DNA from 3 places in the Roseixanthobacter glucoisosaccharinicivorans genome. Region 1 is predicted to be linked to each of the others. Evidence: predicted binding sites of a transcription regulator. Region 1 holds the regulator's gene; each other region holds the start of a gene.

Region 1 (10,283 bases):
ATGCCTTCGCCCAGCGCTATGCGCGCGGCGAGGCGCAGGTGGTGACCACCACCCTGATCGCGGACCTCGAGACGCCGGTTTCCGCCTTCCTCAAGATCGCGGGCGAAAAGCCCAATGCGTTCCTGCTGGAATCGGTGGAGGGCGGCCAGACGCGCGGCCGCTATTCCATGATCGGCCTCGATCCCGACGTGATCTGGCGGGCCAATGGCGACAAGGCGGAAATCAACCGTTCCGCTTTGAGTGACACCCGCGCCTTCGAGCCCTGTGCCGAGCCGCCGCTGGTGGCCCTGCGCCGCCTGCTCGCCGAATCGGCCATCGATCTGCCGGCCGGGGCCCCGCCCATGGCGGCGGGCGTTTTCGGCTATCTCGGCTACGACATGGTGCGCCAGATGGAGCGCCTCGCGCCGGCCAAGCCCGATCCCATCGGCGTGCCGGAAGCTTTGCTCATCCGGCCGACGCTGATGGTGGTGTTCGATGCGGTGAAGGACGAACTCACCGCCGTGACGCCGGTGCGCCCGCAGGAGGGCGTGTCCGCCCGCGCGGCGTTCGAGGCGGCGCTCGCCCGGCTCGACAGCGTGGTGGCAGGGCTCGACCGGCCCATGGCCCACCCGGCGCCGGAGCCGTTTCACACCCATGTGGAGCCCGTTTCCAACACCACCGAGGCGGAATTCTGCGCCATGGTGGAGAAGGCGAAGGATTACATCCGCGCCGGCGACATCTTCCAGGTGGTGCTCTCCCAGCGGTTCGAAAGCCCGTTCGCCCTGCCCCCGTTCGCGCTCTACCGAGCGTTGCGGCGGGTCAATCCTGCACCGTTCCTGGTGTATCTGAACTTCGAGGGCTTTTCCGTCGTCTGCTCCAGCCCGGAAATCCTGGTGCGGCTGCGCGACGGCAAGGTCACCATCCGCCCCATCGCCGGCACCCGCAAGCGGGGTGCGACCCATGTCGAGGACGAGGCACTCGCCCAGGAATTGCTCGCCGATCCCAAGGAGCGGGCCGAGCATCTGATGCTACTGGACCTCGGCCGCAACGATGCGGGCCGGGTCTCGCAGATCGGCACGGTGGAGGTCACCGACAGCTTCTTCATCGAGCGCTACAGCCAGGTGATGCACATCGTCTCCAACGTCGAGGGGAAGGTGGACCCGCGCTTCGACGCGCTCGACGCGCTCGCGGCGGGCTTTCCCGCCGGCACGGTCTCCGGTGCGCCCAAGGTGCGGGCCATGGAAATCATCGACGAGCTGGAGAAGGACAAGCGCGGCATCTATGCCGGCGCCATCGGCTATTTCAGCGCCAATGGCGAGATGGACACCTGCATCGTGCTGCGCACAGCCGTGGTGAAGGACGGGCGCATGTATGTGCAGGCCGGCGCCGGGCTGGTGTATGATTCCGTGCCGCTGAGCGAGCATCAGGAGTGCATCAACAAGGCCAAGGCCCTGTTCCGCGCCGGCGAGGAAGCGGTGCGCTTCGCCGCCCATGCCAAGAGGGGCCAGTGAACATGGCGCGTCCCGTGTGCATCCACGAGCGATGGCGTGAGGCTTGACCCTTCCGTCACCCCCGCGCTTTAACTCAGGGGCAGCTCCCACATCTTCCGCGAGGAGCGCGCCTGCCCGGATCCGCCGGGCCTGGAGCCACGATGACCGCCGTTACGCTGATCGATAATTACGACAGCTTCACCTACAACCTCGTCCATTATCTCGGCGAGCTGGGCGCAAACGTCACCGTTCACCGCAACGATGCGCTGAGCGTCGAGGATGTGCTGGCCGAAAAGCCGGACGCCATCGTCATATCACCCGGCCCGTGCACGCCCACGGAAGCCGGCATCTGCTGCGATCTCATCGCGCGGGCCAGCACGCAAGTGCCGCTGTTCGGCGTGTGCCTCGGCCATCAGGCGATCGGCCAGGTGTTCGGCGGTGACGTGGTACGCGCGCCGATTCCCATGCACGGGAAGATGTCGCAGATCCACCACGAAGGCCGCTCGGTGTTCCGCGGCCTGAACCATTCCTTCCTCGCCACGCGCTATCACTCCCTGATCGTCGAGCAGAACACCCTGCCCGACGCGCTGGAAGTGACCGCGCGCACCGAGGATGGGCTGATCATGGGCCTTGCCCACCGCACGCTGCCCGTGCACGGCGTGCAATTCCATCCCGAGAGCATCGCCTCGGAAAATGGTCACGCTTTGCTGCGCAATTTCCTTGAGATCGCTCGCGCCTTCAACGAAGGCCGGCAGGCGCGGAGCTGACGCCATGGAACAGTTCCGTCCCCTGCTCGGCAAGGTCGCGACCGGCGCGGCGCTGACGCGCGAGGAATCCGCCTACGTCTTCGACAAGATGATGTCGGGCGATGCCACGCCCTCGCAGATGGGCGCGCTGCTCATGGGCCTGCGCGTGCGCGGCGAGACCGTGGAGGAAATCGCCGGCGCGGTCAGCGTCATGCGCGCCAAGATGTTGCCGGTGGAAGCGCCGGACGAGGCGGTGGATGTGGTGGGTACCGGGGGCGATGCCTCCGGCTCCTACAATATCTCCACCTGCGCCGCCTTCATTGTGGCGGGCGCGGGCGTTCCGGTGGCCAAGCACGGCAACCGCGCGCTCTCCTCCAAGTCCGGCGCCGCCGACGTGCTGGCCGCGCTGGGCGTGCGGCTGGACCTTATGCCTGAGGGCATCTCGCGCTGTATCGCGGAGGCCGGCATCGGCTTCATGTTCGCGCCCTCTCATCATCCGGCCATGAAGCATGTGGGGCCGACGCGGGTGGAAATGGGCACCCGCACCATCTTCAACCTGCTCGGACCGCTCTCCAATCCGGCCGGCGTGAAGCGCCAGATGGTGGGCGTCTATGCCAAATCCTGGATCGTGCCGCTGGCCGAAGTGCTGCGCACGCTCGGATCGCAGCGGGCCTGGGTGGTCAACGGCTCCGACGGCTTGGACGAGATCACCTTGTCCGGCGTCACCCATGTCGCCTCGCTGGAAGACGACCGCATCCACACGTTCGAGATTGCGCCGGAGGATGTGGGTCTGCGCTGCGTCGCGCCCGAGGCCTTGAAGGGCGGCGATGCCGCTCACAATGCCATCGCCCTGCGCGCGGTGCTGGATGGCGAACCCGGCGCCTATCGCGACGTGGCGGTGATGAATGCTGCGGCGGCGCTGCTCATTGCCGGCCGCGCTGCCGATCTTACCGACGGGGTAGCCATGGCGCAGACCTCCCTCGACACCGGCTCGGCGCGCGCCCGGCTGGAACAGCTGGTGATGGTTTCTGAAAAAGTCGCGCCCCCGGTGAAGTCATGAGCGATATCCTCACCCGCATCGAAGCCTATAAGCGCGAGGAGATCGCCGCCGCCAAGGCCGCGCGCCCGCTTTCCGAGGTGGAAGCGGCCGCCCGCGCGGCCAGCCCGGTTCGCCCGTTCGCCGGCGCCCTGCGCGCGGCTCTGGATGCCGGACGCACCGCTTTGATCGCCGAGATCAAGAAGGCCAGCCCCTCCAAGGGCCTGATCCGCCCTGACTTTGATCCTCCCGCGCTCGCCCGCGCCTATGAGGCGGGCGGGGCCGCGTGCCTCTCCGTCCTCACCGACACGCCCTCGTTCCAGGGCGCGCCGCAATTCCTGATCCAGGCGCGCGCGGCGGTTTCCCTGCCGGTGCTGCGGAAGGATTTCATGTACGACACTTATCAGGTGGCGGAAGCGCGGGCCTGGGGCGCCGACTGCATCCTGATCATCATGGCCGGCGTCGATGACGCGTTGGCCCGCGACCTGCTGGACGCGGCGACCGCCTATGGCATGGACGCCATCGTGGAAGTCCATGACGCAGAAGAGCTGGATCGCGCGCTTGCCCTGCCCTGCACGCTGGTCGGCATCAACAACCGCAATCTGCGGACCTTCGAGACCACGCTGGACACCAGCGCGCTCCTCGCCCCACGGGTACCGAAGGACCGCATCTGCATCGGCGAAAGCGGCATCTTCACTCCGCAGGACGTGACGCGCCTCGCTGGCGTCGGCATCGGCACGATCCTCGTGGGCGAAAGCCTGATGCGGCAAAGCGATGTCGCTTCCGCGACACGCACGCTTCTTGCGGCGTGATCTTGCCGTATACGTCACCTTAGCGTCTAATGGCGGCGCAACCGTCCGCAACGAGGCGGTGCGAGGAAACGATCTCAGGAGAATGCTCATGAGGACGCTGCTTGTGGCGGCTGTGCTGTCGGTCGCCTGCGTACCCGCCTTCGCCGCCGACGTGACCGGCAGTTGGGCGACACCGACGAAGAACGGCATCGTAGAAATCACGAAATGCGGGAATTCCGTTTGCGGCCGGCTGGTCTCTTCCGACGGCATCAAGGCCGATCCGGCGCTGAAGGATCTCAACAATTCCAACGCATCGCTGCGCAGCCGCCCGCTCAAGGGACTGCAGATTCTCCAGGGCTTCTCGGGTGGGCCGACCACCTGGACCGGCGGCGAAATCTACAATGCCGAGGACGGCAAGACCTATAGCGCCACATTGACCCTGGACGGCGACAACACGCTCAAGGTACGCGGTTGCGTGATCGTGCCGCTGTGCCAGACCCAGACCTGGACGAGGAGCCGCTGACGCCATGACCGAACTGACCCATCTGGATGCCCAGGGCGCCGCGCGCATGGTCGACGTCTCGCAAAAGGCGGTCACCACGCGCGAGGCGCTGGCGGAAGGGCGGGTCGTGATGGCGGCGGCGACCCTGGAGCTGATCCTGTCGGGCAATGCGAAGAAGGGCGACGTGCTCGGCGTCGCCCGGATCGCCGGGATCATGGCTTCAAAGCGCACCCATGAGCTCATCCCCCTGTGCCATCCCTTGATGATTTCGAAGGTGGAAGTGGAGATCGAGCCTGATGCGGCCCTGCCCGGTCTCGTGGTGCGCGCGCGGGTGAAGGTGAGCGGACAGACCGGCGTCGAGATGGAGGCGCTGACGGCGGTTTCCCTCGCCTGCCTGACCATCTATGACATGGCCAAGGCCGCTGACCGCGGCATGCGCATCGAGGGGATTCGCCTGCTGGAGAAAGCCGGCGGTCGCTCCGGCGAGTGGCGCGCCGACGACGCCTAAGGCGCCCGAGCCAGAAACAGGAATTTGGAGCAGGCGACATGGCATTGATGCCGGTGGAAGAGGCCCTCGCGCTCGTGGTGGCCGGCGTCGCGCCCTTGTCCGTGCAATCCGTGCCCGTGGACGAGGCTACGGGCCGCGTGCTCGCCGCCGATCTTTGGGCGCGGCGCAGCCAACCGGCGGCCGACATGTCAGCCATGGACGGATATGCGGTGGCCGCCGCCGACATCGCGCAGGTTCCCGCGACCTTGCGCGTCATCGGCGAATCCGCCGCCGGGCGTCCGTTTGCGGGTGCACTCGCGCGGGGGGAAGCAGTGCGCATCTTCACCGGCGCGCTCCTGCCCACGGGCGCGGACACGGTGGTGATTCAGGAGAATATCGCGCGCGACGGCGATCTCATCACCACCACCGCCGCCACCGCACCGCTGCGCAACGTGCGCAAGGCGGGGTTTGATTTTCCCGCGGGCAGCCTGATCCTGCCCGCCGGACGGCGCCTGACGGACCGCGACGTGATGCTGGCGGCGGCGGCCGATCATTCCAGGCTCGACGTCGTCGCGCGGCCGAAGGTGGGGATTTTGCAAACCGGCGACGAGCTGGTTCGCCCGGGCGACGGCGGCGGCGCGCTCTCCGACGTCGTGGTGTCGAATGTCTACGGCCTGGCGGCGCTCGCCCGTGCTTATGGTGCCGAAGCGGTGGATCTCGGCCTCGTAGGCGATTCCCTCGATGCCACCCGCGCCGCGATCCGCGCTGCAAGCGAATCGGGACTAGACGTGCTGATCACCTCCGGCGGGGCCTCGGTGGGTGAGCACGACCTGATCGCCCCGGCTTTGCGGGCCGAAGGCGTGGCGCTGACCGTTCACAGGATCGCCCTGCGGCCAGGAAAACCGCTGATGTTCGGCGCGCGCGGCGGCATGCGCGTGCTCGGCCTGCCGGGCAACCCGGTGTCGGCCTATGTCGGTGCCGTGCTGTTTCTCGTTCCGCTGCTGAATGCGCTTCAGCGCGCCGCCCAGGGCCAACCACTGCGCGCGGCGCGCCTCGGCTGCCCGGTGAAGGCCAATGATTCCCGGGTCGATTACATGCGCGCGACCCTGTCGTTCGCCGCAGACGGGGCCTTGGTCGCAACACCGCTGCCGATCCAGGACAGCTCCATGCTGACCACCCTTGCCATGGCCGATTGCCTGTTGATCCGGCCGGCTTTCGCACCCGCCGGCGCGACCGGCGATCCTTGCTCGGTGCTTCAACTGCCCTCCTGAAATACCGTTAACGCGATGTTCACCCTTGCGGAACACAAAAGGAACAGCTAATGCTTGTTCATGATTTGTTTCGGTTTTGATGATGTCCTTTGGGTCATCGCTGCCGAACCGGAAGCGGGATGGGGACGGGTGAGACCATGCTGACGCGCAAGCAATATGATCTGTTGCGTTTCATCCATGAACGCCTGAAGGAAACCGGCGTCCCGCCCTCCTTCGACGAGATGAAGGAAGCCCTCGACCTTCGCTCCAAGTCCGGCATTCATCGGTTGATCACGGCCCTGGAAGAGCGCGGCTTCATTCGCCGCCTTCCCAATCGCGCCCGGGCGTTGGAAGTGGTCCGCCTGCCGGACAGCGCCGCCCCTGGCCTTGCTGCGAGCCGTGCGGCGTCCGCCGGCGGGCGTGGCTTCTCGCCGAGCGTCATCGAAGGCAGCCTCGGCCGGGTACGCCCGCCGGTGGAGGACGAGGAGAGTTCGCCCACCGTGACCGTGCCGGTCATGGGCCGCATCGCCGCCGGCTCTCCCATTTCTGCGATCCAAACCCGCAGCCACACCTTGAACGTGCCGCCGGAAATGCTGGGCACGGGCGAGCACTTCGCTCTGGAAGTGCGCGGCGACAGCATGATCGAAGCCGGCATCCTGGATGGCGACACCGTGCTGATCCGCAAATGCGACAGCGCCGAGACAGGCGACATCATCGTCGCCCTCGTGGACGACGAGGAAGCCACCTTGAAGCGCCTGCGCAAGAAGGGCGCTTCCATCGCGCTGGAGGCCGCCAACCCGGCCTATGAGACCCGGATCTTTGGTCCGGACCGGATCCGGGTTCAGGGACGGCTCGTCGGCCTGATGCGCCGCTATTGAGCTGTCCGGGTTCCGGCTGATCTGTGTCCGTACCGGCGGGACTTAACGGGCGGCGTCAGCCTCGATCTGTTCGACGGCCCCCGCTTCCCTTTCCCCCTCGGCGACCGGAGGTAAGGGCGGCATCCAAGGGCGCTGCTGGCTGGTGGAGCGGGCCGGAACGATCCGCCATCGTTCGGGCGGCACGGTCCCTTCAGGTGCACGAAACAAGGCAAGCGTGCCGGTATTCACCATGTTGGCGGGCGTGATCACCTGGGCCGGGCACCTCTTGGGGGCAGGGTACGGTGTGACGATGAGCGCCGCGTTCAGGCAGTCCGCCTCCAGCCCCTCCGGCCGGCGCGAGACGGCGAGGACCCCGCCCGAGGTGGAGGCCGTGCACCCCAGCTTGTCGCAGCGAAAGGCGTCGGCCAATCCCTCGGACCGGGAGGTGCGGCCATCACTTTCCCGGCTGAGCCATTGGTCCGCCACCATCCGGTTGGACGTCGCCCCGAGGATGGAGAGCCGTCCGTCCGCCGCGCGCACCGCGACTGTCCGCCCGTTCGGCGCGATCAATATGTCCGGACGCTGCGGCGCTCCGCCGAGCGCGAGTGCTGCCAGCGCCGGAACCACCGCGATCGCCGCGAGCCGTCCGCGCAGGAGGCACAGGCACAACAAGGCAAGGCTCGCGGCAAGGACCGAGGGCGCATTGAACCAGTCGGTCCGCAGGCCGGCGCCCGGCAGCGCCGCGACCTTGTTCGATACGCCCACCATGATGTCGATGCCGAGCCCCATGATGGGCCACGCCAGCGAATCCAGGCCGAACGGCAGCAGCAGCACGCCGAGTAGGCCGAACGGCATCACCAGGAAGCTCACGGCCGGCATGGCGGCGAGATTCGAGAGCAGGCCATAGGCGCCGATTCGCTGGAAATGCAGGGCGCCGTACGGCGCCGTCGCAAGGCCCGCGACCAGGGAGGTCAGCGCGAGGCCGCCCACGAACACGCCAAGCTTCAGCGCGGCGCGCGCGACCCATCCCTCTGCGGTCCATCCCGGCCGCAACGGACGCAACCGCTCGAACGCCGCCACCAGCGCGAGCGTCGCGGCAAACGACATCTGCATCCCGGGATCGAGCACCGAGACCGGCGCCGCCGCGAGCACCAGCACCGCCGCAACCGCGACGCTTCGAAGGGTCAGCGCGGCGCGTCCGACGATCACGCCCAATAGCACCAGGCCCAGCATCAGGAACGAGCGCTGCGCGGCCACGTCATTGCCCGACAGGACGAGATAGAGCGCGCTTCCCAGCAATGCGCAGAGCGCCGCGAGAGACTTGACCGGCGCGCCGAGCGCCAGAGGTGGGAACAGCGCTAACAACCCGCGCACCAGGGCGAACAGCGTGCCCGCCACCAGCGCCATGTGCAGCCCGGAAATCGAGAGCACATGGGTCAGGCCGGAGAGGCGCATGCTCTCTTCCACGGCCGGCGCGATGGAGGAGCGGTCGCCGGTCACGAGCGCCACGGCGATATCGGCGGCAGCGCCGCTCAGCACCAGGCGGATGCGGGCGGCGAGCGCGACCCGCACCGTGTGGACCAAAGCGGCGATGCGCACCGAGAGCGGTGGCGCCTGCGCCAGGGGGGCCGCTTTCGGCGCGCCGAGGGCGAAGCCCACCGCGTCGATGCCGGCGAACCACGGTGCCCGGCCGAAATCATGCTCTCCCGCCATGGCCGGCCCGAGTGGCGGCAGTAGCCGCGCGGAAACGCTGATCCCGGCGCCGACGGTGGGCGCCGAGCCACGCGGCAACGACAGGCGCACCCGTTCCGGCTTGAAAGCCAGTCCCCGTGCTTGGGCGGTCTCGACCCGCAGCAGGATTCGGTCGGCGGTGGCGCGTTTCTCCAGATGCTCCACGAATCCCGTCAGCCGCACCGTCCCCGCTGGTGGGATAAGGATCGGCCGCGTGATGCGGGCGGTCTGGAGGCAGGCCAGGGTAAAGCCGCAGGCGAGCGCCGTCACGCCCGCCAGCACTGCGAAGGAATAGACGCGCGCCCGCGCCGCGAGCGTCGCGGCCAGCAGCGCCGCCGTCAGCAGAAGGCACGCGACCAGCGAGGGCTCCTGGTCGGCGCCGAAATAGAGCAGGATGCCGACGGCAAACAGCACCGGCAGCCACAGCACCAGCCGCCCCGCCTCCGCCTCGGCGCGGATGTCAGCGGCAAGGGCGGCGAACAGGCGCGCCCGCAGATCGCCGAGGATACTGAGCGGGCGCGGCGCGGCCTGTCCCGTGCCCCAGACAGCGGCGCGCGCGCCGCGCATCCGTGCGCACGACGGGCCGTCCTCGCCGGTGTTTGATGTCCCTGCCATGCCCCCGCGTTCCCCAACGCGCGCGCCTATGCTACACGGGCGCCGCCCGCGCGCCACATGCCGGCGATGCACCAAGCATCCCGGCGACGCGCCCGCCCCGCTCCAGACCCCTTTTCGGCGGACTTCATGTCAGAGATCGTTACGCGCTTTGCTCCTTCTCCCACGGGCTTCCTGCACATCGGCGGCGCCCGCACCGCCTTGTTCAACTGGCTCTATGCCAGGGCGAAGGGCGGCAAGATGCTGCTGCGCATCGAGGACACGGACCGCCAGCGCTCGACCAAGGAAGCCATCGACGCGATCCTCGATGGCCTGAAATGGCTCGGCATCGAATGGGATGGCGACACGGTCTATCAGTTTGCCCGTGTCGCGCGGCACCAGGAAGCGGTGGCGCAGATGGTGGCGCTGGGCAATGCCTATCCCTGCTATGCCAGCGCGGAAGAGCTGGAGGAGATGCGCGAGACCGCCCGCAAGGAAGGCCGCCCCCCACGCTATGACGGCCGCTGGCGTGATCGCGATCCAGCCGAGGCGCCGAAGGACCGCAAGCCGGTGATCCGCCTGCGCGCGCCGCAGGAGGGCGAGACCGTGATCCACGACCTCGTGCAGGGCACCGTCACCTTCCCCAACAAGGATCTGGACGACCTCGTCCTGCTGCGCTCCGACGGCACGCCCACCTATATGCTGGCGGTGGTGGTGGACGACCATGACATGGGCGTCACGCACATCATCCGCGGCGACGACCATCTCACCAATGCCGCCCGTCAGACCCAGATCTATCGCGCGCTTGGCTGGCCGGTGCCGG
Region 2 (10,283 bases), 210 kb from region 1:
GCCATGGCCTGCTCGATGCTCATGACGCCAGCGATGCCTTCGATCCCCGAGAGGAGGGGCAGCATTTCGGGCGTTGCCGCCAAAGCCACCTTGTGGCCGAGGCGGCCGAGCAGCGGCGCGAAGCGGGCAAACTGGATGATATCGCCGCGTCCTTGCTCCCCCTGGAGCACGAGAAGGCTCTTCTGGTCCGGCTTGTCGCCGGTCCAGCGTGGGTAGGGAAATTCGGCATAGCCCTTCTGGCGCAACTCGTTGCGGCGCTCAAACAGGGGCAGGCCGCGCATCCAGTCGCCGCTGCGCAGCCGTGCGGTGGCCAGCAGGAAGGCGACCTCCGGATGGGGCGGCGCCGCCTGGTGCAGGGTCTCAAGATCTTGCTTACCCGTGTCGAGCCGGCCAAGATCCATCTGGAGCTGGGCCCGCAGAATGCGGGCGCGGATGAAGGTGGGATCGCGCGCGAGCGCGCTGTCGAGATCGGCGATCGCTTCCCCATGCCGCCCGACGGTCGAGAGCAGCAAGGCGCGAGGATAAAGAATCGCAGGCCGGTCGGGCGCCAGTTCCACGGCGCGCGAGGCGCTTTCCACGCCTTCGGAAAAGCGCCGCAGGTCCAGCAGCACGCTGGCGCGGTTGGCGTGCGCCTGCGCGGCGCGGGGATCGAGCGCCAGCGCGCGGTCCAGCAACTCCAGCGCCTCCTGCGGACGGTCCAGATTGCGCAGGGCGAGCGCCGTATTGGACAGCGCGTCCACATTGTCCGGTTCCGCCGCCAGCACGGTCTCGAACGCCGCGAGGGCGGGGGCGTAGCGCATGAGGGCGCTCAGCGAGACGCCCCGGTTGAGATGGGCGGGGCCCATGTCCGGGGCCATGGACAGCGCGGTGTCGAAGGATTTGATGGCGTCCTCGTGCCGCTCCATCTCCTGCAACAGTGCACCACGATTGAGCCAGCCTTCCGGGCGGCGCGGCGCGAGGCGCAGGGATTCATCATAAGCGCGCAGCGCCTCGGTGCGGCGGCCGAGGGCGCCGAGCAGGCCGGCGCGGCTGTCCCAGGCATCGGGATTTTCCGGTGCGAGCGCGATCGCCCGATCATAGGCCGCGAGTGCTTCCGTCAGGCGGCCGAGCCGCTCCAGGGCCAGACCAAGCAGATCGAACGCCCGCGCATCCTGTGGTGCCGCCTGTGTCGCCTGGGTGAGCAGGCGTGCACCTTCTTCCAATTGCCCCGCCTGGCACCGCAGCCGGCCGAGCCGGAACAGGGCTTCGCCCTCTTGCGGCGTCGTGCGCAGAATCTCCCCATAGAGCCCCGCCGCTTCGTCCAATTGGCCGGAATCGTGAAGGGCAATGGCACGGTCGAGCAGGGAGGAGGATTCGGGCATGGTCCGACGCTACTGATAAGGGAGCGGCACCATATTCATTCGCGCGGCGCGCCGGAACCCCGCATGCGCAATGCCGAACTTATTGCGTCGTCGCGCGTTTGCCCCTTCAATCCCTTCAGAACAGCAGCGAGGCCTTGGCGATGGATATTGATACCGAACACCTGGGCGATGTGGCAGTGCTCTACGGGCTCAACATATTCTACGCGCTGGTTATTCTGGCGGTTGGATGGTGGATTGCGAAGACCGTCGAGGGGCTGCTGATGCGCGGCCTGAGTGCGACCGGGCGGATCGACGTGACTGTGGCGAGTTTCCTCGCGAGCCTCGCAAAATACGCCGTGCTGGTGTTCGTGCTGGTGGCCGTGCTCCAGCGCTTCGGCATCCAGACCACCAGCATCATCGCGGTGTTGGGCGCCGCCTCCCTGGCGGTCGGCCTGGCCTTGCAGGGCACCTTGTCCAACATGGCGGCCGGGGTCATGCTGTTGATCTTCCGCCCGTTCCGGGTCGGCGACGCTGTCGAGGTCGCCGGAAAGGCCGGCACGGTGAAGGCGCTGACGCTCTTCACCACCGAACTCGCGGGCGCCTCCAATGTGCAGATCCTGATTCCCAACGGTCAGGTGTGGGGCACTGCGATCCTCAACAAATCCGCTTATCCGGCCGGCGATTCGACGGTGTCGGTGGCCTTGGAGGTGGCGACCAGCGTGGATGTGGACGCGCTTCGGGCGAAGGCGCTGGCGTTCCTCCAACAGGATGCCCGCGTACTGGCGACGCCCGCGCCGAGCGTCGTTTTGGGCAAGCTTGGCTATGATCGCATCGAACTGACCATCGCGGCGACGACAAAGCCCGCCGATGCGGCAGGCGTGAAAGAAGCGCTGCTGGAGCTGCTGCGCCCTCTGCTCTATGTGCCGCCTGCGGAAAAGCCGGCCCTGGTCTCACCCTAGATTCCTCCTCGCCCTCGGACATGCCGTGACCGCAGATGATATCCGCGAATTGTTCGCATCCTTCGGTCCGGTGGAGGTGCGCCGCATGTTCGGCGGGGCGGGTGTCTATGCGGACGGCACCATGTTCGCGCTGGAGGCGGGTGGCGAACTCTATCTGAAGGTGGACGATGGCTTCGCCCTGGACCTTGCGGGGCGTGGCTCGGTGCCCTTCACCTATGAAGCCAAGGGGCGGCGCACCATCATGTCCTACTGGAAGATGCCCGAAGCGGCGCTGGACGACGGCGAGGATCTGGCGGCGCTCGCCCGCCGCGCCCTGGAGATCGCGAGAGCAGCGCGCCGCGCGAAAACCGCCTCCACGGGACGCCGCAAAACCTCCGCCGTCAGCAAAACCCCCTCAAAGCGAGGGAGGCCGCCGCGCGGCGGCACCGCCAGCGGGGAGTGAAGGCGGGGAGTGAAGGCGAAAAAAAGTCCGCCAAAGGGCGGACGAAAAAACTCATTCCCACAAACTCATTCCCGCGCAGACGAGGTGGGGCGGGACCGCATCGGCCCACGCCCCAAAAGGTCAGCTCGTGGCCTTCACGCGCACGGGGCGCAGGAGGAAGGCGGGGAGGTGGGACATGTCCGCCGGCTCGTTGACCGGGGGACGCTCGCGACGCGGCGGACGGCTGGATTCGCGGGGCGCACTCTCGCGCGCCGACACGTCACGCACTGGAGCCTCGCGTGGTTCCCGTGGCGGGCGCGGCGGACGTGCCTCGCGCACCGGGGCGGCTGCGATTTCGGCAGGCGCCGCTTCCTCGCGGGACGCGCCATCGCGCGGTTTGCGATTGCGGGTGTTCTGCCGCTCGGTCCGGGGCACATCGCCATCTTCCGGCCGGGCGGCGCGGCCCTTGTCGCGACCACGGCCACTTTCGCGACCCTTTTCGCGGCCGCGCTTGTCGCCGGCGCCGGTGCGGCGCTCGCGCGGCGGGGCTTCGCCGAGCGGCTCGCCCTGCCAGGGGATGGGATTTCCGATCAGCTTCTCGATGGCGGCCAGCGATTTCAGATCGTCGTGGGTCATCAAGGCGATGGCCATGCCGCTGCGTCCCGCGCGGCCGGTGCGGCCGATGCGGTGGACATAATCCTCCGCATGGTGGGGCACGTCATAATTGAAGACATGGCTGACGGCGGGAATATCAAGGCCGCGCGCCGCGACGTCGGACGCCACGAGCAAGGTAGCCTCGCCGGAGCGGAACTGGTCCAGCGCCGTGGTGCGCGAGCGCTGGTCCATGTCGCCGTGCAGGCACACCACGTTAAAGCCGTGCTTCTGGAGCGAGCGGTGGACCACCGATACCTCGCTCTTGCGGTTGCAGAAGATGATGCCGTTCTGCAGGCCGTCGGCGCCGCGGATCAATTCCCGCAGCATTTCGCGCTTCTCGTAATCCTCGCGTCCGGTGGCGACCAGGACCTGGGTCACGGTCGTCGCGGTGGACGCGGGCTTGGAAACTTCCACCCGCACCGGATTGGACAGGAATTGCGACACGAGCCGCTGAATTTCCGGCGGCATGGTGGCCGAGAAGAACAGCGTCTGCCGAGTAAAGGGGACCAGCTTGCAGATGCGCTCGATGTCCGGAATGAAGCCCATGTCCAGCATGCGGTCGGCTTCGTCGATGACAAGCACCTCGATGCCGGAGAGCAGCAACTGGCCGCGCTCCACATGGTCGAGCAGGCGGCCTGGGGTGGCGATGAGCACATCGACGCCACGCACCAGCTTGGTGTTCTGGTCGCCGAACGACACGCCGCCGATCAGCAGCGCGACATTGAGCTTATGGTTCTTGCCGTAGCGGGCGAAGCTGTCCTCGACCTGGGCTGCGAGTTCGCGCGTCGGTTCGAGGATGAGGGTGCGCGGCATGCGCGCCCGTGCCCGGCCCTGCTCCAGCAGGGTCAACATGGGAAGGGTGAAGGCGGCGGTCTTGCCGGTGCCCGTCTGCGCCAAGCCCAGCACGTCGCGCCGGGCGAGAACGTGCGGAATGGCTTGCGCCTGGATGGGCGTGGGCGTGGTGTAACCGGACGCCGTGACGGCCGAGAGGACTTTTTCGCTCAGGCCGAGTTCGGAAAATGACATATCGTCGCTTAATGCGGCAGCGCTCCGCTTATCGCAGGCCCCGTGCCGTACGGGGCTGGGCGAGCGGTCGTCGCTCGGCGCGCTTGGATTCGAAATAATCGGACGACACGTTGTAAAGTAAGGATTTTGTGCGCTGTGTCAATGCTTCTCATTGAAGCTGCCATGCGCGGGGCGAATTGCAGCCTGCAATGCCATGCGATAGCGCCCTTGACCCCTTGCGGAATGACAGCCAAGGAAGCCGCCCGCGCCCGCCTGTTTTCGGTCGGCGTCCCGTCTCCGTCCGGCAGTGCCGACATGCCCTTCCTCCTGGTTCTGGGTCTCGCCGGGTTTGCCAGCGCGTTCTCCATGCGCGCGGTCGACCCGATGCTGAATCTTCTGGCCGCTGACCTCGCCGTCACGCTGCAACGCGCGGCTTTGCTCGCGAGCGCCTTTTCGCTCCCTTATGCGGCGATGCAACTGGTGTTCGGCCCTATCGGCGATGCCGTGGGCAGGGTGCGGTTGATCCGCGTGACGCTGTCCATGCTCTGCCTCGGGCTGATCGGCTGCGCGCTGGCGCCAAGCCATGACGCGTTGCTGGCGGGCCGGATCTTTTCCGGCGGCTGGGCCGGCGGGGTGATACCCGTGGCGCTGGCGACCGTGGGGGATCGCGTGACCATGCAGCAGCGCCCCCAGGCGCTCGGCCGCCTGCTCATGGCCATCGTGCTGGGCCAGCTTGGCGGTGCCATGGCGTCGGGCATGATTTCGACCCTCGTCGGGTGGCGCGCCGTGTTCTGGTGCACGGCTGCGGTGGCGGGCACGGCGGCCTTCGGCGCGATTTTCTTCCTTCGGGAGACCGCGACCCCGCAGCGTCCCTCGCTTGGCGGCGCACTGGCGCGCTATCGCGTGGTGTTCGGCAATCCCCTCTCGATCCGCCTGTTCCTGGTCGCCGCCATTGAGGGCGCGCTGATCTTCGGCGTGTTCCCGTTCGTGGCCGCCCATATGGTCGGCCGCGCGCTGGGCGATGCGGTGGAAGCCGGGTTCGCGCTCGGCATGTTCGGCGTCGGCGGCGTGATCTACACGTTCCTGGTTGCATTTCTTGTGCGCCGGCTCGGCCTTTCCGGCATGGCCGGGCTCGGGGCGACAGTGGCGGGCCTGTGCCTGATCGCCATTGCGCTGGTGCCTTCGCTCGGCCTGATGCTGGCTCTGTTCGGCGTGCTCGGCTTCGGCTTCTACATGATCCACAACACCTTGCAGATCATGGCCACCGAGCTGGTGCCGGCCGCGCGCGGATCGGCGGTCTCGCTCTATGCGACCTTCTTCTTTTCCGGCCAGGCGCTGGGAGCTCTGCTGGCGGCGCAGCTCATCGGGCTTATCGGGCCGGTGGAATTGTTCGCCGGCGCGGGCGTATGCCTGATCGCGTTGGCCTTTCCCGCCTCGCGCCTGCCGCGCCGGCTCAAGACGGTGGAACCGGAGCCCATCGACCCCTCCGCCTGAGGGCGCGGATCAGATATCCAGCAGATCCTCGCCGGCGAACGCGGCGCGCTCGGAGATGAAGGCGAAGCGCGCCTCCGGCTTGTTGCCCATGAGGCGCTCCACGAGATCGGCCGTATCGGCCTGCGCCGCCGCCTCGATGGTCACGCGCAGCATGGTGCGGGTGCGCGGATTCATCGTGGTTTCCTTGAGCTGCGCCGGCATCATCTCGCCGAGACCCTTGAAGCGGCCGATATCGACTTTGCCGCGGCCGGAGAATTCCTTCTTCAGCAACAGGTCCTTGTGGGCGTCGTCGCGGGCATACAGCGTTTTTGCGCCCTGGGTGATGCGGTAGAGCGGCGGCACGGCCAGGAACAGGTGGCCCTCCTCGATCAGCTTTGGGATCTGCCGATAGAAGAAGGTGACGAGAAGCGAGGCGATGTGCGCCCCGTCCACGTCCGCGTCGGTCATGATGACCACCTTCTCATAGCGCAGGTCCGCCTCGCGATATTGGGCGAGCGTTCCGCAGCCGAGCGCCTGGAGCAGATCGGACAATTGCTGGTTCTGGGCAAGCTTGTCGCGCCCGGCGCTGGCAACGTTCAAGATCTTGCCGCGCAGGGGCAGCACCGCCTGGGTCTTGCGATCGCGCGCCTGTTTGGCCGAGCCGCCGGCCGAATCGCCCTCGACGATGAAGATTTCGGACCCGGCCGCCTCGGTATTGGAGCAGTCCGCGAGCTTGCCCGGCAGGCGCAGCTTGCGCACCGCGGTCTTGCGGGAGACTTCCTTCTCCTGCTTGCGGCGCAGGCGCTCCTCGGCGCGCTCCACCACATGGTCCAGAAGCCGGTTCGCCTGCACCGGATTGGCGGCAAGCCAATGGTCCAGAGGATCGCGCAACGCCTGCTCGACGATGCGCGAGGCTTCCGCCGTGGCGAGGCGATCCTTGGTCTGGCCCTGGAATTCCGGCTCGCGCACGAACACGGAGAGCATGGCCGCGCAGCCGGTGGTGACGTCGTCACCGATCAGGATGGCCGCGCGCTTCGCCTGGCCGATGCGCTCGGCATAATCGCGCAGGCCCTTCAGCAGAACCAGGCGCAGCCCGTTCTCATGGGTGCCGCCGTCGTGGGTCGGGATGGTGTTGCAATAAGAGGAAATGCCGCCGTCGCCGTCGGCGACCCAGGCCACCGCCCATTCCACCGAGCCGTGGCCGCCTTGCTTCTGGATCCGGCCGGCGAAGATTTCGTTATGGACCAGCGTCTGGCCTTCCAGATCGCCGGCGAGATAATCCTTGAGGCCGCCCGGGAAGCGGAAGGTCATCTTCTCCGGCACGCCGGTGGTGCCCACCAAAAGGGACGGATCGCACGACCAGCGGATTTCCACGCCGCCGAACAGATAGGCCTTGGACCGCGCCATGCGGAACACGCGGGCGGGCTCGAAATGCGCACCTTCGCCGAAAATTTGGGGATCGGGATGGAAGCGCACCTTGGTGCCGCGCCGATTGGTGATGCGGCCGACCTCGGACAAGGGGCCGAGCGGCGCACCCTTGGAAAAGGACTGGCGATAGAGCGTCTGGTTGCGCGCCACCTCGATTTCGAGATGGTCAGACAATGCGTTCACCACCGAGACGCCGACACCGTGTAGGCCGCCTGAGGTCTCATAGACCTTGCTGTCGAACTTTCCGCCCGCGTGCAGGGTGGTCATAATGACTTCGACGGTGGACTTGCCGGGGAATTTGGGATGCGCCTCCACCGGGATGCCGCGCCCGTTGTCGGTGACGGTCAGCGTGCTGTCGGCGGCGAGATGCACCTCGATGAAGGTGGCATGGCCGGCCACCGCCTCGTCCATGGAATTGTCGATCACCTCGGCGAAGAGGTGATGCAGGGCTTTGACGTCCGTGCCGCCGATATACATGCCGGGGCGGCGGCGCACCGGCTCCAACCCTTCCAGCACCTCGATATGGGCGGCGGTATAATCGCTCGCCATCTCGGGCACGGCGGGGGGCGCCTTGGCGCGGGGGCTCGGGGCCTTGCGGGCAGGGGCGGGCGCGGCAAACAGATCGTCGTTATCGGACATGAGGCTCTTTAAGTCGCTTTAGGGGCGAATCGCCGCCGGCCATCATGCCAGGGCGAGGGAACGAAAGGGAACATACCGGAAACGCGCGCAGCGCGGGACTGGTCACTTATCCCTGTCTTTCGCCTGATATGGGATCGGTGTACAGACCCCCGACCGAACACGCCCGCGCAGCGTTCGCGCGCAGACATGTTCGGCCTAACGTCGCACGGCCCCCAGCGGGCGGGAGAAGGACATGTCGGATACAGCAAAGGCACGGATCGCGGTTCTTGGCGCCTCGGGTTACACCGGGTCCGAACTCGTGCGCCTTCTGCTGCGACATCCCCGTGTCGAGCTTGTGGCCCTGACCGCCGACCGCAAAGCCGGCCAGTCCATGGCCGACGTGTTCCCCCAGTTCGCGCCCTATGCGCTGCCCAAGCTCGTCACCATCGACGAGGTGGATTTCAACGCGGTGGACCTCGTGTTCTGCGCGCTGCCGCATGCGACCACCCAGGAGGTCATCAAAAAGGTGTTCGAGCAGGCGCCCAAGGTGAAAGTGGTGGACCTGTCCGCCGACTTCCGCCTGCGCGATCCCGGTGCCTATGAAAAATGGTACGGCCACCCCCACGGCGCCCTCGACCTGCAGAAGGAAGCGGTGTTCGGCCTTGTCGAGATCTATCGCGACGAGATCAAGAAGGGCCGGCTGATCGCCAATCCCGGCTGCCACACCACCACCTCCATCCTGCCGGCGGTGCCGCTGCTGGAGGCCGGCGCCATCGAGCCGGAAACCATCGTTATCGACAGCAAGACCGGCATGTCCGGTGCCGGGCGCTCTGCCAAGGAGGCGATGCTGTTCTCCGAGGTGTCGGAGGGCATCCACGCCTATAGCGTCGGCTCGCATCGGCACATGGGCGAGCTGGACCAGGAATTCACCAAGGCCGCCGGCCGCCCGGTCGCGCCCATGTTCGTGCCGCACCTCGCGCCCATGAACCGGGGCATCTATGCGACGCTTTATGTGCGCACCACCGGCGCGAAGGCTGAGGATCTCCACAAGATCCTGGCGGATTTCTACAAGGGCGAGCCGTTCGTCCATGTGCTGCCGTTCGGCCAGGTTCCGCAGTCGCGCCATGTGCGCGGGTCCAACATGGTGATGATGGGCGTTGTCGCCGACCGCGCGAGCGGCCGGGCGATCGTGATCTCCACCCTGGACAATCTGGTGAAGGGTGCTTCCGGCCAGGCGGTGCAGAACATGAACCTGGTCCTCGGCTATCCCGAGACGCTCGGCCTGGAGCAGATCGCGCTCATGCCGTGAGCGATGCGCCATGATCCATCGCGGGCCGCGGCACCATGCGGCCCGCGCTTTCCTGGCCGCCGCCATTGCCTCCCAATTCGCCGACTTGCTATAGCGGCGGGGAAGGGCGCGGACGGTATGCGGAAAATTGCAGCGCTCGCGTTCGGAACATGCTTCAACCGCCTGCGGTTGAGCCATCTGTTGGCGCCGCCCTGTCATCGGGCGCGGTGCGTGCTGGGAGCTGTCCATGTCCGTCGATCAGGCGACCGTCCGAAGGGTTGCGCATCTGGCGCGCATCTCTGTGCGCGAGGAGGAACTCGCGCCCCTTCAGGAGGAGTTGAACGCCATCCTCGCTTTCGTCGAGCAATTGTCGGCGCTTGATGTGTCCGGCGTCGAGCCCATGAGCGGGGTGATTCCGCTCAGCCTGCCCCTGCGCGAGGATGTGGTGAACGACGGCCATTATCCGGAAAAAATCCTCGCCAACGCGCCCGATGCCGAGGGCGGCTTCTTTACCGTGCCGAAGGTGGTGGAATGACCGCGCTCAATCAGCTGACCCTCACCCAGGCGCGTGAAAAGCTGGCGCTGCGCGAGTTCACGGCGGTTGAACTGACCCAGTCCTATCTCGACGCCATGGAAGCGGCCCGCGGCCTCAATGCGTATCTTGAGGAAACCAGCGAGAAGGCGCTCGCCATGGCCGCGGCCAGCGACACCCGCATCGCCAATGGCGAGGCCGGCCCGCTCGAAGGCATGCCGATCGGCGTCAAGGACATGTTCTGCACCGAGGGTGTCGCCACCACCGCCGGATCGAAGATCCTCGAGACTTTCGTCCCGCCCTACGAATCCACCGTCACCGCGCAGCTGTGGCGCGATGGGGCGGTGATGCTGGGCAAGCTCAACAACGATGAATTCGCCATGGGCTCGTCCAACGAGACCTCGGCCTTCGGTCCCGTGGTTTCGCCCTGGCGGCGCGAAGGGGAAACGACCCCGCTCGTGCCCGGCGGCTCCTCCGGCGGTTCGGCGGCGGCGGTGGCCGCGTTCCTCTGCGCCGGCGCCACCGGTACGGATACCGGCGGCTCGATCCGCCAGCCTGCCGCATT
Region 3 (10,283 bases), 490 kb from region 1:
CATGAAGCGCACCAGGCGGAACAGGGCGAAGATGCGCAGGTCGGCGTTCAGCAGCAGCACGAGGCCGAACGGCATGACGGCCAACAGATCTATGATGGCTGCCGGCGTCGCGGCATAATTGAGGCGCGCGCGGCCGGAAGGCATCCCGCGAAACCGCGGATGTTCCGGCGCGGCCCACAGCCGCAGGCCATATTCGACCGCGAAGATCACGAACGACACCAGCTCGAACACGTGCAGGCCCGCCTGATAGGGCGTGCCGATGCTCGGCACGGTTTCGACGATGGCGGCAAATGTGTTCGCGAGGATGAGCACGATCAGAAGGGCGTGCACGATCTGCGCCGTGGTATCGTGAACGGAGTCCCGCTCCAGGATGGCGAACATGCGCTTGCGCATGGCGTGCCGTGGCAGGCGCCAGAGGGAAAGCGAAGAAGGCGGCTTCTGCCCTGCGGCCGGCATCTGTGGCCGGTTCTCCCTTAAAGCGTGGCGTCGCGTCCGGGGACGGAGAGGCCCGAGAGCGCGAGCCACCATCGTCGCACGATGTCCGCCGTGCCCCCAAAGCGAAAGTCCCACGGCCCAGGGTCGAATCGCCACAGGGATACCGCAGCGCGCAGTGCCTGAACCGACGATACACAAGTCCCAGGCCAAGCGCCCGTCAAAGCGGCCCCCCTCGCCCCCTTGGCACGCAGCGACCCCGTCACCGGGCCAGGCCCCGATCCAGGCGTGCGCCGGCGCAGACACCCTTCGTCGCCTGCGGGCAGCGCTCGTGCTTGGCCCCCCGCCAAACCTGAGCCGCCTTCGACAAGGACTCAGCCGGCGAGCACGCTTTCGATCGCCGCGAGGGCTGCATCGGCCTTGCTGCCGTCCGGGCCACCGCCCTGGGCCATGTCGGGCCGGCCGCCGCCCCCCTTGCCACCTAGCGCCTCAACGCCTGCGCGCACCAGGATCTGCGCATCGAACCGGCCGGTAAGATCGGCGGTCACGCCCACCACCAGACCGCCCTTGCCGTCGGCCGCCGTGTTCGCGACGGCGACCACACCCGATCCGATCTTGGCCTTGCCCTCATCCACGATGGACTTCAGATCCTTTGGATCGGCGCCGCTCATGGCGATGCGCAGATAGCGGGTGCCGTTCACTTCAACGATCTGCGGCCCGGTATCTGCCGCTCCGCCACCCGCCATGGCAAGGCGCTTGCGCAGGTCGGAGAGTTCGCGCTCAAGCTTGCGCCGCTCCTCGACGAGCGCGGTGACGCGCGTCTCGAGCTCACCCGCCGGAGCCTTGAGCGCCGCAGCCGCCGATTGCAATGCCGCATTGGCCGCATTGAGATGATGGCGGGCGGTCGTCGCTGTCAGAGCTTCGAGACGCCGAACTCCGGACGCCACCGCGCCTTCCGAAACGATCGTGACGATGCCGATGTCGCCGGTCCGCGACACATGGGTTCCGCCGCACAGTTCCACCGAATAAGGCGCGCCATTGCCGGGGTCGGTGCCCATGGAGACGACGCGAACTTCGTCGCCATATTTCTCGCCGAACAGCGCCCGAGCTCCGGATTCAATGGCCTCGTCCACCGCCATGAGGCGCGTGTCCACGGGCTCGTTCCGCAGCACATAGGCGTTGGCGATGTCCTCCACCCGCGTTAGCTCGGCCTGCGAAAGTGGCTTGGGGTGGCTGAAATCGAAGCGCAGTCGGTCCGGCGCCACGAGCGACCCCTTCTGGGCCACATGGTCGCCAAGCACGCGCCGCAACGCTTCGTGCAGCAGGTGAGTGGCGGAATGATTGGCCCGCACGGCCGAGCGGCGTGCGTGGTCCACCGTCAGCGCGACCGCAGCCCCCACCCGGAGCGCCCCGTCCGTCACCTTGACGTCGTGCACAAACAGGTCGCCCAACTTCTTCTGGGTGTTGAGGATTTCGGCAACGAGCCCGCTCTCGCCCGCGAGCTTCCCGCTATCTCCCACCTGCCCGCCGGACTCGCCATAGAAGGGTGTCTGGTTCACCACCAGCAGCCCCTGCTCGCCCGCCTTGAGTTCATTGACCTCGACACCATCGCGAACCAGGGCGCGCACCACGCCCTCGGCACTTTCCGTGTCGTAGCCGAGGAATTCCGTCGCCCCCTCGCGCTCACGCAAGGCAAACCAGACTGCGTCCGTCGCCGCCTCGCCAGAGCCCTGCCAAGCCGCGCGGGCATCCGCCTTCTGGCGCTCCATCGCGGTCTTGAAGGCGTCGGTGTCCACATGAATGCCGCGGCCGCGCAACGCGTCCTCGGTCAAATCAAGCGGGAACCCGTAAGTATCGTAAAGCTTGAACGCCACGTCGCCCGGAAAACGCGCACCGCTGATGAGGCCGGCGCTTTCTTCCTCCAGAATCAACAGCCCGCGTTCGAGCGTGCGGCGGAACCGACGCTCCTCCAGAAGCAACGTCTCCGTTGCGAGCGCTTCGGCCCGAACAATCTCGGGATAAGCGCGGCCCATTTCGCGCACCAGAATCGGCACGAGGCGATACAAGAGCGGATCGCGTGCGCCCAAAAGCTGGGCGTGGCGCATGGCGCGCCGCATGATGCGCCGCAGCACGTAGCCGCGGCCTTCGTTGGACGGCAGCACGCCATCGGCGGTGAGGAAGACGGAGGCGCGCAGATGATCGGCGATGACTCGATGACTTGCCTTCTGCGGACCGTCCGGGGAGACGCCCGTCAAGTCCGCCACCTCGGCGATGATCGCCCGCATCAGGTCGGTTTCGTAATTGTCGTGCGTGCCCTGCAGGAGGGCGGAAATGCGCTCGAGCCCCATGCCGGTGTCGATCGAGGGGCGCGGCAGCGCCAGGCGTTCCCCGCCCGGAAGCTGCTCATATTGCATGAACACGAGATTCCAGATCTCGATGAAACGGTCGCCGTCGGCGTCCGCCGAGCCCGGAGGCCCGCCGGGAATATGCGCGCCGTGATCAAAGAAAATTTCCGAACACGGACCGCAGGGCCCGGTGTCCCCCATGGCCCAAAAATTGTCGGAGGTGGAGATGCGGATGATGCGATCGTCCGATAGGCCGGCGATCTTCTTCCACAAGGCGTGCGCCTCGTCGTCCTCGGAATAGACCGTGACCAGGAGCCGGTCCTTCGGCAATTCGAATTCGCGGGTGACCAGGTTCCAGGCAAGCTCGATCGCGCGGTCCTTGAAATAATCGCCGAACGAGAAATTGCCGAGCATTTCAAAGAAGGTATGGTGCCGGGCCGTATAGCCGACATTGTCCAGATCATTATGCTTGCCGCCGGCGCGGACACATTTCTGGGAAGTCACAGCCCGCGAATAGGGGCGCTTCTCCATGCCTGTGAAAACATTCTTGAACTGCACCATGCCCGCATTGGTGAACATGAGCGTCGGGTCGTTGCGCGGCACCAGAGGCGAGGAGGGCACCGCCTCGTGGCCCTGCTTCACGAAATAATCGACGAAGGTCGACCGGATCTCATTCACGCCGCTCATGTGCCGGCCACCATACCCTTGACTGGATTTATCCCGACGCGCGGACGGGCGCGGCGTCGGTTCTCGCACGGCCAGGACAAACGCCAAAGCCCTCATGCGCAAGCGAAGATCGTTTAACGATGCCGTTTCCGCTTGTCCAGAAAAGCGTTTCCAGCGCCTCCCCGCCAGGGTGCTGTGACCCCGCCCGCGCGCGTCACCGCGGGCCGGGCAAAATCGTGCCCACGGCTTCAAAAGGCGGAGCCGAGCCCCGCCTTCCTATTCCCGAAACTCCAGGCGGATCCTCAATCCTCGGCAGCCTCGGCGGCGTCCTCCTCGTCGGGACCAGCGAGGATCTGCTCGGCGATCAGACCTGCGTTCTGACGCACGGCCGCTTCGATTCGCCCTGCGACTTCCGCATTCTGCTTCAGGAAGGCCTTGGCGTTCTCGCGTCCCTGGCCGAGCCGCTGGCTGTCGTAGGAAAACCAGGAGCCCGACTTTTCCACCACCCCGGCGCGCACGCCGAGATCGAGCAGTTCGCCGGTCTTGGAGACGCCTTCGCCATAGATGATGTCGAACTCCACCTGCTTGAACGGAGGCGCCAGCTTGTTCTTCACCACCTTGACGCGGGTCTGGTTGCCGATCACCTCGTCACGCTCCTTGATCATCCCGATGCGGCGGATGTCGAGGCGTACAGAGGCGTAGAACTTCAAGGCGTTGCCGCCGGTCGTGGTCTCGGGCGAGCCATACATCACGCCGATCTTCATGCGGATCTGATTGATGAAGATCACCATGGTATTGGACTTGGAAATGGACGCGGTCAGCTTGCGCAGGGCTTGGCTCATCAGGCGGGCCTGCATGCCCGGCTGGCTGTCGCCCATCTCGCCGTCCAGTTCGGCCCGCGGGGTGAGGGCGGCGACCGAATCGACCACCAGCACATCCACCGCGCCGGAGCGCACCAGCGTGTCGCAGATCTCAAGCGCCTGTTCGCCCGCATCCGGTTGAGAAATAAGGAGATCGTCCAGATTTACGCCGAGCTTGCGGGCATAGATGGGATCGAGCGCATGCTCGGCGTCGATGAAGGCGCAGACGCCGCCCTTTTTCTGAGCTTCTGCAACGGTATGCAGGGCCAGCGTGGTCTTGCCGGACGATTCGGGGCCGAAGATCTCGACCACCCGGCCGCGCGGCAGCCCGCCGATGCCCAGCGCGATGTCCAGCCCCAATGACCCGGAAGGAATGCTTTCAATTTCAATGGCTTTGCCGCTCTTGCCGAGCCGCATGATCGAGCCCTTGCCGAAATGCCGCTCGATCTGTGAGAGCGCGGCGTCGAGCGCTTTCGTCTTATCCATGGAGGAACCTTCGACGAGTCTGAGTGTGGACTGAGTCATCGCTGTGTGCTCCGCCGGGTGCAAGGATTATTCGCTACCCGGAATTTGTACCTGTTTTGTTCGATGTTCGCAATATGTTCTCATTGATCTCTTCGCACATCGTTTAATTTCGGTGAAACGTTTTCTGTCGGAAAAGCACGCGCGACATTTCGGGCTCGTCAAGGGCGTTGAAGTGGATTTGTCCGTTGGATTACACAACTGGTCCAGCCACCGTACCAGTATCATAATGCCGAGCCGCGCCCCGCAGGAGGTCGCAATGAAGATGACGTTCCGCTGGTATGGAAAGGATGATCCCGTCCCGCTCGCGAACATCGCCCAGATCCCGGGCCTGCATGGCATCGCCTCCGCGGTGCAGGGGGTTCCGGCGGGCCATCCGTGGCCGCTTGAGGAGATTTTCGCGCTCAAGCGCGAGGTGGAGGCGCACGGCCTTGCGCTCGAGGTCATCGAGAGCGTGCCGGTGCACGAGGACATCAAGCTCGGCAAGCCGAGCCGCGACCGGCTGATCGGGGTGTTCTGCGAGACCCTTTCCCGGCTCGGCAAGGCCGGGGTCAAGGTGGTCTGCTATAATTTCATACCTCTGTTCGAGTGGACGCGCACGGCGCTCGACTTCAAGCTGCCGGACGGCTCCACCACCCTTGCGTTCGATGCCCGCACGGCCGGCCGCGTCGACCCGAGCGAAGGCACCTTTTTGCCCGGCTGGGACCTGCGCTACGGACCGGAGGAACTGCGCTTCCTCCTCGGGGAATATTCCGACGTCGACGAGGACGCCTTGCGGGAGCATCTGATCTATTTTCTCCAGCGCGTGATCCCCGCCGCCCGCGCCGCCGGCATCGCCCTGGCGATCCACCCGGATGATCTGCCGCGGTCCATTTTCGGCCTGCCGCGGATCGCCAAGAACCGGGCCGATCTTGCCCGCATCCTCGATGCGGTGGACGAACCCGCCAACGGTCTCACCCTGTGCTCGGGGGCGCTCGGCGCGGACCTGGCCAACGACGTGCCCGCCATGGTGCGCGAGTTCGGCGGACGCGGCCGGGTCCATTTCGCCCACATGCGCAACGTGCAGGCACAGCCGGATGGCAGCTTTGTCGAATGCGCGCATCTCTCCCGCGCCGGCTCGCTGGACATGGCCGAAATCGTACTCGCCTATGTCGAGATCGGCTTTACGGGCTATTTCCGGCCCGATCACGGCCGCATGATCTGGGGTGAGGCTGGGCGGCCCGGCTACGGCCTGCATGATCGCGCGCTCGGCGCGGCCTATCTAAACGGGCTCTGGGAAGGGGCCAGCAGTGCCTTGGCGCGGGCCCGCGCTCCCCTGCCCAGCTAGCGGCTTTTCCGGCGAGCCGCTTGCCCAGCGACTTGCCGGCCAGCGCTCGTGGGCTCTTCTATTGGGCCCTTCTATTGGGCGCTTCTATTACGTGCGTTCGCGCGCGGGCTGGGGTGCCATCGTGGCCGCCTTTTCGAACAGATGCGCATGGACATTCTGAAGATGCCGGCGCATGCGGGCCGCGGCCGCCGCCGCATCGCCCGCCAGGATCGCCTCGGCGATCCGCCGATGATCCTCATTCAGGAGCAGCGGCAATTCGTCTTCCGCATACTTGGCTTCCAGGTGCCGGAACATCGCATCGTCGCGCGTGGTCCAGAGAAACTCGACCACCTGCCTCAGCACCCGGTTGCCCGACATCGCCGCGATCAGCAGGTGAAACCGCTTGTCGTGGGCCAGGAACGCCTCGGTGCTCACGGGATGATCGTCGAACGCCTCGGTGATCTGGCGCAGCGCAGCCTTCTGCGCGTCCGAACCATTGAGCGCGGCAAGCTCGGCGGTGCGGCCCTCCACCACCTCGCGCGCCGCCAGAAGCTCCTCCGCGCTGACGCCGTGAATGTCGGGCGCGGGCGTGGATGAGAGAGCCGGGTCGCGCACATAGACGCCTTGGCCGGTGCGGATATCCACCCGCCCCTCAATCTCCAGGAAGATCAGCGCCTCGCGCACCGAAGTGCGGCTGACGCCGAGCTGCTTGGCCAGTTCGCGTTCCGCCGGCAGGGCCTGGCCCGGCCGAAAGGCGCCGGACTCCATATGGGCGATCAGCGCCTGCGCGATTTGCTTATAGAGCCGGTCCACCTTGATTTTGGCTAAAGGCATTGCGTTCTGTCGATCCCGCCCGTGGCCACGCCGCTGCGCGCCGTCCTCCTTATCCCATCGCCCTGCCGTTCCGACAATCCGCGTCGGCCACGTCATACGGCTGTAACATCGCGGCCCTAGGAGAGCCGTGTAAACGGTTACATACTCAATCCGGGGAGCCGTCTTGGCGCGCACCGTCACCATACGAACCGTCGCCGAGCGTGCCGGCTGCTCCATCGCCACGGTCAGCCGCGTCATCAATGGCACGGCGCGCGCCAGTGCGGAGGCCGAGGCGCGCGTGCGCGCCGCGATCGCCGAGCTGGACTTCCGCCCGAGCGAGATCGGCCGCTCGCTCAAGACCCTGCGCACCCGCACCGTCGGCGTGGTGATCCCGAGCCTCACCAATCCGGTGTTCGCGAGTTCCGTTGCGGGCATCGAGGCGGAAGCGCGGGTGCGCGGGCATGCGCTTCTGGTCACCGCCACCGATTACGATCCCGCGCGTGAACGCAGCGTGGTGGATACGCTGGTGGCGCAGAGCGTGGCGGGCCTCGTGCTCACCGTCGCCGACCCGGACGCCAATCCCACCCTCGATATGCTGGACGCCGAGGGCATCCCCTATGTGCTGGTCTATAACGAGCCGCAGCGCATTTCCCGCCCCGCCGTGACCGTGGACAATGCCGGCGCCACCCGCGCGCTGACCGAGGCGCTGATCGCCCAGGGGCATCGGCGCATCCTTTTCATCGCCGGGCGCTTCTCCTCGTCCGATCGCTCGCGCCTGCGCCACCAGGGCTATCTCGCCGCCATGGGGGCGCACGGCCTTGCGCCGGAACCGGTGCTGGAGTTGGACTATATCGCCGACGCCCCGGCCCATCGCGCCGCGCTGGAAAGCCTGTTCGCGGCGCACGGGCGGCCCACCGCCATGATCTGTTCCAACGATCTGCTGGCGCTCTCCATCATCGCGGCTGTTCGCGCCATGGGGCTTTGCGTCCCCGCCGACATGTCGGTGGCGGGGTTCGACGGCATCGCCATCGGCCGTCTCGTGACGCCGGAACTCTCCACCGTCGACCAGCCGACCCGCCTCATGGGCGCGCGCGCCATCGAGCGGCTGTTCGACATGTTCGATGGCGCAACGGGACGGGCGGTGGAGCACCTACCCTATCATCTGCGCCTCACCGGCACCCTCGCCGCAGCGCCGCCGGACCCCGGCGCCGCCCTCCATTCCTCCGATCCGCCCGCGGGCGGATCGCGCGCCCCGGCCGCCTGACGGCCCGCCTTTCGTACCGCGTTCCCGACCCGTCCGGCCCTCTGGGCCGGGCACCCCTTTGTGCGACCCTATGAAAGACCACGGCATGACTTTCTCAGCCTTGAAGTCCCTGCTCGCCGCGCCGCTGCTCGCGGCCGCGCTCCTGCCTGCCGCCACGCTCGCACCCGCCAAGGCGGCGGACGCCATCTGCTACAATTGCCCCACCGAATGGGCCGATTGGGGCAGCATGCTCAAGGCCATCAAGGCCGATACCGGCGTCGAAGTGCCGCCGGACAACAAGAATTCCGGCCAGTCCCTGGCGCAGATCATCGCCGAGAAGGCGAGCCCGGTGGCGGACGTGGCCTATCTCGGCGTCACCTTCGGCATCAAGGCCAAGGAAGCCGGCGTCACCCAGGCCTATGAGCCGAAGAATTTCTCGCAGATCCCCGCCGGCCTGAAGGATCCGCAGGGCCATTGGTTCACCATCCATTCCGGCACGCTCGGCCTGTTCATCAACAAGGATGCGCTCGGCGGCGCGCCGGTGCCGGCCTGCTGGGCGGACCTCTTGAAGCCCGAATACAAGGGCATGGTGGGCTATCTGGACCCCTCCAGCGCCTTCGTCGGCTATGTGGGCGCGGTGGCGGTGAATAACGCGCTCGGCGGCTCGCTGGAGAATTTCGCCCCCGGCCTCGACTTCTTCAAGAAGCTCGCCGCCAACCAGCCGATCGTGCCGAAGCAGACCTCCTATGCCCGCGTGGTCTCCGGCGAGATCCCGATCCTGTTCGATTATGATTTCAACGCCTATCGCGCCAAATACAGCGAGAAGGGCAATTTCGCCTTCGTCATTCCCTGCGAGGGCTCGATCGTCGTTCCCTATGTGATGACCATGGTGAAGAACGACCCGCATCCCGAAGCGACCAAGAAGGTGCTGGACTATGTGCTGTCCGACAAGGGACAGGCCATGTGGGCGGCCGCCTATCTGCGCCCGGTGCGCGACGTGCCGCTGCCGAAGGAGGTCGCCGACCGCTTCCTGCCCGCCGCAGATTACGCCCGCGCCAAGCCGGTGGACTACGGCAAGATGGAGAGCGTGCAGAAGGGCTTCTCGGACAAGTATCTCGCCGAGGTGAAATAGGCGGTCGCGTGCCCCGGGTGCCCCACAAAAGCCCTCTCCCGCTTGCGGGGGAGGGTTGGGAGGGGGTCGGAGCGCGGCGGCGGGTTCGGCCGCAGACGGTCTAGGGCCTCGGCGTAGCAAGGAATCGTGCGACGGGCGGAAGCGTGCCGGGGCCGGCCGCATTCCCCCTCCCCAGCCCTCCCCCGCAAGCGGGAGAGGGAGCCACGTATCCTTCGGTTCCCATCGAACGTGTGAAAGCCATGAACAGCGCCGATCGACTGGCCAATATCCTGCTGCTGCCGCTCGGCGTGTTCGTGCTCGCCTTCTTCCTGCTGCCTTTGGTGCGGGTGGTGGCGGTGGCCGGCGCGGGGCCGAACGGGATGGCGGAATATCTCCTCATCCTCACCAATCCCCGCCATTTCGCGACCCTGATTGCCACCCTCACGCTCTCCGCCGGGGTGACGCTGGCGACGCTCGCCATCGGCACGGTGGCCGCGCTGTTCCTGGCGCAGAACCGCTTCTTCGGCCGCGCCCTGCTCGTCTCCATGCTCACCTTGCCGCTCGCCTTTCCCGGCGTGGTGGTGGGCTTCATGATCATCCTGCTGGCGGGCCGGCAAGGCTTGCTCGGCGGCATCACCCAGAGCCTCGGGCTCGGCAAATGGGTGTTCGCCTATTCCATGGCCGGCCTGTTCGCGGGCTATGTGTATTTCTCCCTGCCGCGGGTGCTGGTGACACTGATGGCGGCGGCGGAAAAGCTCGATCCCGCCCTGTCGGAAGCCGCGCGCTCGCTGGGCGCGGGGCGGTTCGAGGTGCTGCGCGACGTGATCCTGCCGGGGCTGGCGCCGGCGCTGATGGCCTGCGGCGCCATCGCGTTCGCCACCGCCATGGGGGCGTTCGGCACCGCGTTCACGCTCGCCACCCGCATAGATGTGCTGGCCATGACGATCTATACCGAATTCACCCTGGCCGCGAATTTCTCCAGCGC

The links. Region 1 encodes LexA, which represses DNA repair genes until DNA is damaged. Its sites were predicted from a motif close to TGTTCNNNNTGTGTTCNG; they were not measured.
Region 2: parE (DNA topoisomerase IV subunit B) is a predicted target of LexA. The motif match lies at 7,986-8,003, and genes of this name have one in related genera.
Region 3: recA (recombinase RecA) is a predicted target of LexA. The motif match lies at 4,893-4,910, and genes of this name have one in related genera.

The regions. Positions count from the first base shown of each region.
Region 1 is NZ_CM195538.1:1,898,736-1,909,018, reverse strand. It holds gene trpE (anthranilate synthase component I) at 1-1,490, shown strand, start outside; gene V5F78_RS08555 (anthranilate synthase component II) at 1,631-2,236, shown strand; gene trpD (anthranilate phosphoribosyltransferase) at 2,241-3,275, shown strand; gene trpC (indole-3-glycerol phosphate synthase TrpC) at 3,272-4,063, shown strand; gene V5F78_RS08540 (DUF2147 domain-containing protein) at 4,152-4,565, shown strand; gene moaC (cyclic pyranopterin monophosphate synthase MoaC) at 4,570-5,052, shown strand; gene V5F78_RS08530 (molybdopterin molybdotransferase MoeA) at 5,091-6,302, shown strand; gene lexA (transcriptional repressor LexA) at 6,440-7,159, shown strand; gene V5F78_RS08520 (ComEC/Rec2 family competence protein) at 7,202-9,484, opposite strand; gene gltX (glutamate--tRNA ligase) at 9,611-10,283, shown strand, end outside.
Region 2 is NZ_CM195538.1:1,693,004-1,703,286, forward strand. It holds gene V5F78_RS07580 (tetratricopeptide repeat protein) at 1-1,361, opposite strand, end outside; gene V5F78_RS07585 (mechanosensitive ion channel family protein) at 1,502-2,299, shown strand; gene V5F78_RS07590 (TfoX/Sxy family protein) at 2,325-2,741, shown strand; gene V5F78_RS07595 (DEAD/DEAH box helicase) at 2,862-4,400, opposite strand; gene V5F78_RS07600 (MFS transporter) at 4,623-5,873, shown strand; gene parE (DNA topoisomerase IV subunit B) at 5,883-7,919, opposite strand; gene argC (N-acetyl-gamma-glutamyl-phosphate reductase) at 8,152-9,207, shown strand; gene gatC (Asp-tRNA(Asn)/Glu-tRNA(Gln) amidotransferase subunit GatC) at 9,434-9,721, shown strand; gene gatA (Asp-tRNA(Asn)/Glu-tRNA(Gln) amidotransferase subunit GatA) at 9,718-10,283, shown strand, end outside.
Region 3 is NZ_CM195538.1:2,385,666-2,395,948, forward strand. It holds gene V5F78_RS10815 (cyclic nucleotide-gated ion channel) at 1-456, opposite strand, end outside; gene alaS (alanine--tRNA ligase) at 807-3,464, opposite strand; gene recA (recombinase RecA) at 3,746-4,828, opposite strand; gene V5F78_RS10830 (mannonate dehydratase) at 5,085-6,152, shown strand; gene V5F78_RS10835 (FadR/GntR family transcriptional regulator) at 6,240-7,148, opposite strand; gene V5F78_RS10840 (substrate-binding domain-containing protein) at 7,129-8,208, shown strand; gene V5F78_RS10845 (ABC transporter substrate-binding protein) at 8,294-9,319, shown strand; gene V5F78_RS10850 (ABC transporter permease) at 9,559-10,283, shown strand, end outside.